3 regions of the Comamonas sp. A23 genome follow, and region 1 is predicted to be linked to each of the others. Evidence: riboswitches for the same ligand, from Rfam matches in the RefSeq annotation. Region 1 holds a riboswitch; each other region holds the start of a gene.
What was found. Region 1 has a riboswitch for glycine ahead of gcvT (glycine cleavage system aminomethyltransferase GcvT). Riboswitches for the same ligand answer to the same signal wherever they lie in the genome.
Positions count from the first base shown of each region.

Region 2: linked by a shared signal. The riboswitch ahead of EIC84_RS13975 (trimeric intracellular cation channel family protein) and the one ahead of gcvT (glycine cleavage system aminomethyltransferase GcvT) in region 1 are both predicted to bind glycine.
Region 3: linked by a shared signal. The riboswitch ahead of EIC84_RS05740 (D-amino acid dehydrogenase) and the one ahead of gcvT (glycine cleavage system aminomethyltransferase GcvT) in region 1 are both predicted to bind glycine.

Region 1 is NZ_RSDT01000001.1:769,634-772,891, forward strand. Features, by position in the region: gene EIC84_RS03585 (MolR family transcriptional regulator) at 1-325, opposite strand, end outside; gene gcvH (glycine cleavage system protein GcvH) at 373-747, opposite strand; gene gcvT (glycine cleavage system aminomethyltransferase GcvT) at 870-2,006, opposite strand; glycine riboswitch at 2,071-2,196, opposite strand; glycine riboswitch at 2,216-2,326, opposite strand; gene EIC84_RS03600 (hypothetical protein) at 2,415-3,005, opposite strand; gene EIC84_RS03605 (MBL fold metallo-hydrolase) at 3,019-3,258, opposite strand, start outside.
Region 2 is NZ_RSDT01000005.1:225,184-228,441, forward strand. Features, by position in the region: gene mnmC (FAD-dependent 5-carboxymethylaminomethyl-2-thiouridine(34) oxidoreductase MnmC) at 1-1,327, opposite strand, end outside; gene EIC84_RS13975 (trimeric intracellular cation channel family protein) at 1,492-2,157, opposite strand; glycine riboswitch at 2,210-2,329, opposite strand; glycine riboswitch at 2,343-2,435, opposite strand; gene EIC84_RS13980 (fimbrial protein) at 2,970-3,258, shown strand, end outside.
Region 3 is NZ_RSDT01000002.1:276,049-279,306, forward strand. Features, by position in the region: gene EIC84_RS05735 (amino acid permease) at 1-965, opposite strand, end outside; glycine riboswitch at 1,509-1,608, shown strand; gene EIC84_RS05740 (D-amino acid dehydrogenase) at 1,780-3,048, shown strand; gene EIC84_RS05745 (amino acid permease) at 3,149-3,258, shown strand, end outside.

The sequences.
Region 1 (3,258 bases):
GATAGATCTGGTTCATGTCATCGCTGGCCAGCCACTGGGCCTTGGCCGCATCGTCATGAGCCAGCATGCCCTGGGGCACGGGCAGATCCCAGTCGCTCAGTTGCTGCTGTAAAAAGCGCAGGGCCTTGGCGTTGCCGCCTGTTTGCTCCTGGTACCACTCTTGAAGAGCGGCCAGTGTGTCGCTGCCATCATCGCTGCCGAAGGGGCTGAAGTCGTCACCGCCGTCGTAATAGAAGTCCTGGGCTGCGATGCGCGCAAAGGTCGGGTGGCTGGTCTCGCGGGCGAGACCGACGTCCGGATCGTCGAAATACAGAATGGTGCTCATGGCTGCATGCAAAAACGGCCTTCGCAATGCGAGGGCCGTTGATACGCTTAGTTGTCCTTGGCGAAGTCGTTGTAGGCGGTCTCTTCCATCAGAGCTTCGAGTTCGCCCACATTGCTCATCTTGACCTTGAAGAACCAGCCTGCGGCCAGGGGGTCGCTGTTGGCGAGCGACGGGTCATCGCGCAGGGCTTCGTTGACTTCGACGATCTCGCCGGTCACGGGCATGTAGACATCGGCAGCGGCCTTGACGGACTCGACCACGCCAGCCACATCGCCGGCCTTGAAGGTGGAGCCCACGGCAGGCAGGTCCACAAACACCACATCGCCCAGTGCATCCTGTGCGTGTACGGTGATGCCGACGATGGCGGCATTGCTGTCAGCGGCGTTGATCCATTCGTGTTCTTTGGAATACTTGATGCTCATGGAAAGCTCCAGATGGGGGATTCAGGGGAATCGGGTGTTGTTTGAGAAAGGTCCAGCTCGCACTTTAGCGGTGTTCTGGCCGCTGTTTGGCAAACTGGCCCGTCTCATGCGCGGCGGCAGACCTAGCCGCGGTAGTAGCGGGTGGGAACGAAGGGCGTGGCGACTACCTTCATGGGCACGGGCTTGCCGCGCACCATGGCGAAGATTTCCGTATCGATGGCGGCGTAGTCGGGCTCGACATAGGCCAGCGCCACAGGCTGGTTGAGCGTGGGACTGAGCAGGCCGCTGGTGATGTGGCCGATATGCTGTCCGTCCATGTTTTCCAGCACGGCAGGCTCGCGTACGGGAATGCGTTCCAGCGCGATCAGGCCCACGCGCTTGCGGCGCAGCGACTGAGGGTTCTGCAATTGCTCCAGCACGATGGCCGCACCGGGAAAACCGCCCTCGCGCTCGCCGCCGGTGCGGCGAACCTTCTGCATGGCCCAGTTCAGCGCGGCTTCGACCGGCGTGGTGCTGGTGTCTATGTCGTTGCCGTACAGGCAAAGTCCGGCTTCTAGGCGCAGCGAGTTGCGTGCGCCCAGACCGATGGGGGCCACCTCGGGCTGTGCCAGCAGCGCTTCGGCAAAGGCTTCGGCAGCTTCGCCGGGCAGGGAGATTTCAAAGCCGTCCTCGCCCGTATAGCCGCTGCGCGTGATGTAGAGCGCATGGCCTTGCCAGTCGAAGTAATTGCCGGTCATGAAGAGCAGTTGCGTCACACCGGGAATCAGACGCGAGAGGGCAGTGACGGCTTGCGGGCCTTGCAGGGCCAGCAGGGCGCGCTCGGGCAGTGGGACGACCTCGCAGCGGCTGGCGATGCGGCTCTGGATATGAGCGATATCGGCCTCTTTGCAGGCACCGTTGACGATGAGGAACAGATCATCGCCGCGGTTGACGAACATCAGGTCGTCGAGAATTCCGCCTTGTTCATCGAGCAGCAGGCCGTAGCGCTGCTTGTGCAGGCCCAGGTCCATGACATCGACGGGCATCAGCGATTCGAGCGCGGCGGCGGCATCGGGGCCGCGCAACAGCAACTGGCCCATGTGCGAGACATCGAACAGGCCGGCAGCCTTGCGCGTGTGCAGATGCTCGGCCATCAGGCCTTGAGGGTATTGCACGGGCATGGCGTAGCCGGCAAACGGCACCATGCGGGCACCCAGTTTCTGGTGCAGTGCAAACAGCGGTGTGGAACGCAGATCGGAAGAGGTGTCAGCAGCAGTCACAGGCAAGCGCTCCGGTGGTCAAACCAAAATGAGTGGCCATGCATGGCTGGGCCATGCGTGGCGGGCTTGCCCTGCTGTCCGCTTTACCTGAGAGATTCACTGCACGCATTGCATCGGGCAGTTTGCTCCTTCGGTGGATGCCGGCGCACATACGAAATGACGGCCTGCATCTCTCTCCAGCAAGGGACGCTGCAGGTTTGCACACCTTGCAGCGCTTGTCAGTCCTTTTGCCTGAGCGTTTTGACACCGGGTTGGGGGTCTGCGCCTTCGGCGGTGCGAGGCAGCTTCAAGCTGCAGGCACTCTCTCCTGACCTTGGCGATTCTAGCGGTGGGCAAGGGGCTTGCACCACCGAATCGGATGGATTCTGGGGTTTTCGAGCACAGATCGCTGGAATTGAGCTTGCGGTCTCACTGCGGTTCTGTGTTCATGGCGGGCGTTCGAGGAGCATCGATCTCCTGGCGCGGAAACACCAGTTGGTAGGGCTGCTCGAAGCAGGACGTCACGGACTGGCCCTGGCGCATGCCGGGCTTGAACTTCCAGCGTTCGAGCGAGCGCATGATGGACTTCACGATGCGGGGATCGGTATCGGCGGGCTGGTAGGCTACACGGCCGAGTTCGCCCTGGGCCGTGACTTCCAGGCGGAAGACCACCGTGGTCTCCAGCCCGTTCGGAAACCAGTGGGCGCTGATGAAAGGCGTGGTGTGGCGGCGTGGCTGCGGTTGCCGATCGAGCTGGGCGGGGGGTGTGCAGTCTGCCTTGATCCAGGCAGGCCATTCCATGCTCTGTGGCCGCCTGTGCTGCGTGTCCAATGGCGGAGCCGGCGTCGGCTCCGGCTGCCCGGAAACTGTGATCGAGATGCCGGCATTCGGTGGTTGCTTGGGCTGGCTGCCATCGGAGAGGTGGGAGCAGGCTCCGAGCAGCAAGGCGGTCAGAGACGCGGCGCAGGCGGCGGCAAGGTGTGAGGTGCGCGAAATGTCCATGAGGACATTGTCGGCCATGCGGGTTGCACCTTCAGGGTTGCGCGGGGCGCAGATCCAGTCCCTTGCTGTCGGCCTCGGCGCAGGCGCGCCACCAGGGCGATCCGGCATGGGGGGCATCCAGGTCCAGGCGCTCACCCATCATGGGCGTGGCGATCTCTATGCCGTGCTGCCTGCCCAGGCTCAGGATCTGCTCGAAGGGGTCCCACCAGGCATGCATGGCGAGGTTGAAAGTGCCGTTGTGTATGGGCAGCAGCCATTGGCCGCCGAGATC
Region 2 (3,258 bases), on a different contig from region 1:
CCAGCATGGGGGCTTCGGCCAGGATCTGGCCCTGCGCATCCAGCACTTGCCAGCTATTGCGCACTTCATCGCGCACCAGGCGCGAAGCTCGGGCATGGCCCTGCCAATGAATCCCGGGGGCTTGCAGCAGCGCGCGCACCAGTTGTGCGGGGCGTACCCAGCCAGCCTGCTCATGCCATACGGCGTGGCTGTCTGCAGGCAGCTGTGCCGCAGCCAACTGAGCCGGCAGCGCAGGCGCACTCCAGTGCAGGCCCCAGGGGCTGTTCTCGCTGCCGGGTTGCAGCCATGACCTGGGCAGATGGGAGGGCTCGTTCAGGTCATGCTCCAGCACGCCGCCATGGGCCCAGTCCTGGGCTGGATGCAACTTTTGCGCTTGGCTCAGTTGCTGCAGATTTTGTAGCGTTGTGCGTACGCCGCTTCTGGACAGGCGCGATAGAACACTGTCATCGGGCGAAATATGCGGGCAAAACAAGCCGGCTGGCAGGCCTGATGCTCCTGCCGCAGGCCCGGCCGCAGCATCCAGAACCGTCACTTCCCAGCCGCGTCTTGCCAGGCTGGCGGCAGCGGCGGCTCCTGCCAGGCCCGCCCCCAGCACCAGGCAGCGGCCGGCCTGGCTCACGGGCGCAGGCAGGCCGTCCGGGCGATGGCGTGGCTCCCAGGCCGGGTTGTAGGCTGCATGCAGGTTATGGCGCTTGGGCGGCACGCCAGCGCGCTTCTTGACTTCAAAACCCTGAGCCTTGAGCGCCAGGCGCACATGGCCGGCCACGCACCAGGTGGCAAGCTGCGTGCCCCGGCGGCAATGGCGGGCAATGTTCTTCATGGCATCTTCATCCCACATCTCGGGGTTGAGCTGGGGAGAGAAGCCATCCAGATACACGCTGTCCGCCGTCATCTGCTGCTTGCGCAGCATGGTCCTGGCATCGCCTATATAGAGCGTCAGCAGCACCTGGCCGTCATCAAAGGAAAGGCGATGCACGCCCGGCAGCAGTCCCCACCATTGCTCGGCCAGTTGTTCGCCAAGCGCGCGCAGTACCTCATCGGCCGGCAAAAACGCGAGCAGATCCTCGCGCGAGACAGGGTAGGCCTCCACCGAGACAAAATGCAGAATGCGCGGGCGTCTGGGATCGGCCTTCCATGCCGCCCAGGTGACCAGGAAATTCAGGCCGAAGCCAAAGCCGGTCTCCAGGATGCGCCACTGCGCTGCATCGGCCCAGGCTGCTGGCAGGTTGCAGCCACCGAGAAAAACCTGGCTGGCCTGGTCGAGGCCGCCGAACTCGCTGTGATAGCGATCGCCGAATCTGGAGCTGTAGGGGGTGCCATCCGGCATCCATGTGATCGGTTCAGACATGGAAAGTGAAACTACATGGGTAATGCATGGCGCAGTCTAGGTCAGAGCAGCCAGGCAAGGGCCGCCCCGCAGCGATGACTGCGTCCCCCTCCTGCGTCGCAAGAGAGGGGAAAGGCGCGCAGCGCCACAGGGGGAGCTCGATCTTATTCCCAGCGCTGCTGGTACGAAAAAACCGGCAGGCGCCATTTGAAACGAATGGCGGCCAGACGGAAGGCAAGACCGCCGGCAAAGCACACGATGGTGCTGATATTGGGGCTGACATCCAGATAGCGCAGGCCCAGGAACATCAGGCATACGGACAGCGACACGCTGGCATACAGCTCGCGGCGGAACACCACGGGGACCTGGTTGCAGAGCACATCGCGCAAGATGCCGCCGCTGATGCCGGTAATCATGCCGGCCATGATGATGACGATGGTGGGGTAGCCCAGCTCCAGCGCGGTATTGCAGCCGATCAGCGAAAAGGCGATCAGACCCATGGCGTCCAGCAGCAGAAACACCTGCTTGAGCCTGTGCATATGGCGTGCAATCACGGTGGTCAGCAGACCGAAGCTGATGACCAGATACACATACTCAGGGTGCTGGGTCCAGCCGATGGGGTAGTGGCCCAGCACCATGTCGCGGATGGTGCCGCCTCCCAGGGCAGTGACAAAGGCGATGACGACGACGCCGAAGATATCCATATTGCGCCGGCCTGCGGCGAGTGCGCCGGACATGGCTTCGGCGGTAATGGCCACCAGATAGATGACCAGCATGACGGTGAAGTTGGAGGCCTGGAACGAGTCCAGCAAAGAGACGGAAGGAAGCATGAAGGCACTTGAAAATAGACCAGCCACTCACATCGGCGGGAGTGTCCGGCTTGCCTCTCCCGCTGTCCTTTTACCTGAGAGTTGCGCATGAGCACCTTCGCGGTGGACATGCTTGCCCCTTCGGTGAGCCCTGCAGACTTGTGGTTGCGGGCTGCTCTCCAGTTGGCGATATCCGGGTCTTGTCAGACCCACCTGCGGTACTTATTGCCTGAGCGATTATGGGAGTTTGCGCCTTCGGCGGGAACCCTCTAAAGGCTCCGCTCTCCCGCGGGATGGGCGCGATTTTAGCCAGTTTCAGCGACTTTATTCGGGTTAATACCTGTATTGGTGTGCTTCTGCGGCCGCCGGCGCAGGGTGCGCAAGGCCGGTCCGACCCCGCCATGGCTCGCGCAAGCCCGCGTTTTCGTCTGTGAAGCCGTCTGCAATAACAAGCGGTGCTCTCGAAGAGCTCGCTCATTCTTCAGGCGTTGACAGACTGCTTAGGGACGACACGAACCTGTCGCGGCACGCAGAAGCGGCCCTTTGAACCGTTGCGTGGCGGCCATGCGATTCGAACAGCCGGTTTGGAGCGTAAAACAGCTGTTAAAGACAGGCGGCGTGCAGCAACTGGTGTTGGCGATTGCCGCCGCTTCGGCATGGGTCTGTGAGTGCCTCAGGTCAGCCTGAAGCCGACTCGATTGCAAGCCTGAGTGAGGGAGGCACGAAACACGGTGATAGCCGGCCCACGCCAAGCTTTTGAGAATATTCCTAGAAATTGCCATCTGAACCACAAATACCATGCTCTGCTCAGAAAAGGTATTTGTGGAATCTCAATGGCGAATCAACGATTTCTAAAACGCAAATTGATGCCGGTCATTTTGCGATTCTTGTGCACCTCGTTTCTTGTGGCTGCACCAATGGCAGTCAAGGCTCAAGGCGTCTGCACTATCAAGCTGGACAGCGGCGAGGAGGTTCCGATGGTTACCTTGCGGATTCAGTCGTGGGAAACGGGGGAATTTAATCCGTCGGTCCCCGTGGGAACAGTCATTAATTTGAAGAACGCCCAGGCCGTAGGCTCGGGCGGGTTCATTCAGTGCAAGAGGGTCATGGGAAGAACGGCCT
Region 3 (3,258 bases), on a different contig from region 1:
CCGGCCGACAGCACCGAGGTCAGGATCACCGCATTCATCACCGTGGCCGCCGACAGCAGGCCCGCGTGCTGGAACACCAGCGTGAACGGGCTCACGGCGATATCGGCCACATCGGTGCGCAGCAGCTGCGGATCGGTATAGGGAATCAGAAAGCCGATGACGACAATCGCCAGCACATAGAACAGCAGGATGCGCCAGAACACCTGGCGAATCGCACGCGGCACGTTCTCGCGCGGATTCTCGGATTCGCCCGCCGCCACGCCCACCAGCTCCGTGCCCTGGAAGGAATAGGCCACGATCATGGCCACGCCCACAAAGGTCGCGAAATTGCCGACGAATGGCGCATCGCCCGTGGTCCAGTTCTCGAAGCCCGGTACATGGCCGTTGCTGATGATGCCGAACAGAATCAGCACGCCGGTGATCAGAAAGGCCACCACGGCCAGCACCTTGATCAGCGCGAACCAGTACTCGGCCTCGGCAAAACCGCGCGCGGAAAACGCGTTCAGCCCCACCATCAGCAACAGGAACAGGCCGCTCCAGAGGATGCCCGGCACATCGGGAAACCAGTAGGCCATGACCAGTTGCGAGGCCACCAGATCCACCGCCACCACCACGGCCCAGCTGAACCAGAAGTTCCAGCCCAGCGCAAAGCCGAAGCCGCGATCCACATAGCGCGAGGCATAGGTCGAGAAGGAACCGGCCACCGGCATGAAGGCAGCCAGCTCGCCCAGGCTGGTCATGATGTAGTACACCATGATGCCGATGAGCAGATAGGTGAGCACGGCACCGCCGGGGCCGATCTGAGCGATGGCCGAGCCGGAGGCCACGAACAGGCCCGTTCCGATGGCGCCGCCAATGGCGATCATGCTCAGGTGGCGCTGCTTGAGCACCCGGTGCAAGCGGGGCTGGTTATCGTCACCATCACCAGTCGGCGCGAGCTGCTGGCTTGAGTTGGGTTGGGACATAAATGTCTTGTTGTAATGGTTTGCGCCCATCCGGACAAAACACCCAACCATCCCGCAGGCGCTGCGACAGGCAACGCAAAAAGGCGACCATGACGGTCGCGGGCAACAAGGACAAAGGAACGAAGCCATGACAGCAGAACGCCATGGCGGATAGGCCAGTTGCATCCTGAATCGGCAGCCACCCCAGTCGGGTGCTTCAATGGCAAAGCGGTGATATCGCCGGGCCCATTGACAGGCAAAGACGATATTTTGCCCAAATCCACCGCCGACCATGACCCGCCATGCCAATGCAGGGGCTGACTCTGGGGCTGCTCGGCGGCACTTGACAGCGTCTATCGCTATGAATTTAGAAGCACACTGCGCTTTAATAAATTCATTTTCATAGACAAATAATCAATATTCCCTTGAAGGATAAGCGGCAGGCGCTATCAAATAGCATGGACCCGACATGAGCAGCCATGGCTGAGCCTTGGCGCAGAAGTCTAGAAAACCCGTATATCCAGGCGCCGCCATTCTTCCTACATTTGCCCACAGGCTCTCAGCCCGGTGATGCCGAGAGAGACTGCAGCGCAAACTTGGCGCATGCAGCGCCGAAGGAGCAACCGCCCCGGAAACTCTCAGGCCAAAGGATCGGCATCGCTTTCACACACTCTGAAGAATGTCCGGACGTCATCGTCCGCCGGGCATACCGAAGGAGCAAGCGAGCAGCGCCGCAAGGCCCTGCCTCGTGAATCTCTCAGGTCCAGAACAGAGGGGGCGTTCGCTGCGCATGTTGCGCACGGGCTCCACCCTTGACGTTTCTGGAATCTGAATCATGAAGACAATCGCCGTCATCGGCGGTGGCATCACGGGCGTGACCACCGCCTACGCCCTCGCACGCCGCGGATTTTCCGTCACCCTGTTCGAGAAGCAGCGCTATGCCGCCATGGAAACCTCGTTCGCCAATGGCGGCCAGCTCTCGGCCTCGAACGCCGAGGTCTGGACCCATTGGTCCACCATCGTCAAGGGCCTCAAGTGGATGTTCAAGAGCGATGCTCCGCTGCTGCTCAACCCCAGGCCCAGCTGGCACAAGATTTCCTGGTTCTGCCAGTTTCTCGCTGCCATCCCCCATTACGAGAAAAACACCGTGGAGACCGCCAGGCTGGCGATTGCGGCACGTGAGCACCTGTTTGACTGGGCGGCCAGCGAAGGCATTGACTTCGATCTGAAGCAAAAAGGCATCTTGCATATCTACCGCGACCGAGCAGGCTTTGAACATGCGGGCAAGGTTTCCCGGTTGCTGGCCAAAGGCGGTCTGGAGCGCCGCGCCGTGACACCGCAGGAGATGCGCTCCATAGAGCCGACCCTGTCCGGAACCTTCTACGGCGGCTACTTCACCGAGAGCGACTCCACGGGCGACATCCACAAGTTCACCAGCGGCCTTGCCGCCGCCTGCGAGCGACTGGGCGTGCAATGCCGCTACGGCCAGGAAATCGTGTCGGTGAACAGCAATGGCAAGCAGGCCAGCGTGACCGTGCGCCAGGGCCTGGAAACCGAGACCTCGACTTTCGACGCCATGGTGGTCTGCGCAGGCACGGCCAGCCGCGCCCTGGCCGCCCAGCTCGGCGACAGCGTCAACATCTATCCGGTCAAGGGCTATTCCATCACGGTGAATCTGCCGGACGAAGCCAGCCGCGCCGCAGCCCCCGTGGTGAGTCTGCTGGACGACGAGACCAAGCTGGTCACCAGCCGCCTCGGCGACGATCGCTTCCGAGTTGCCGGTACGGCGGAGTTCAACGGCTTCAACAAGGACATCCGCGCCGACCGCATCCGCCCGCTCATCGAATGGGTTCAGCAGTGCTTCCCCGGTGTCAGCACGCGCAGCGTCGTGCCCTGGGCTGGCCTGCGCCCCATGATGCCGGACATGCTGCCGCGCGTGGGCCCCGGCAACAAGCCCTGCGTGTTCTACAACACCGGCCACGGCCATCTGGGCTGGACCTTGTCGGCCGTCACCGCCGACATGGTCGGCGACCTCGTGCTGCAGTCCATGGGCAGCGCCAGCAGACAGCCCCGACCGGCCACGCTGAGCACCGCCAGCGCCTGACCACGACCTGAAAACCTCATCAACAAGCCAGACACGGCAGCCGCAGCGCCCCGTGAGGGGCAGCTGTTGCCGTGTGAATGGCAAAACGGAGACATACAACATGAGTCGAAATCATCCAAGCGCAGCCGGGGAGTCGCTGCAGCAGACAGGGGAGCTGGAGCGCGGCCTCAAGGACCGGCACATCCAGCTGATCGCCCTGGGCGGTGCCAT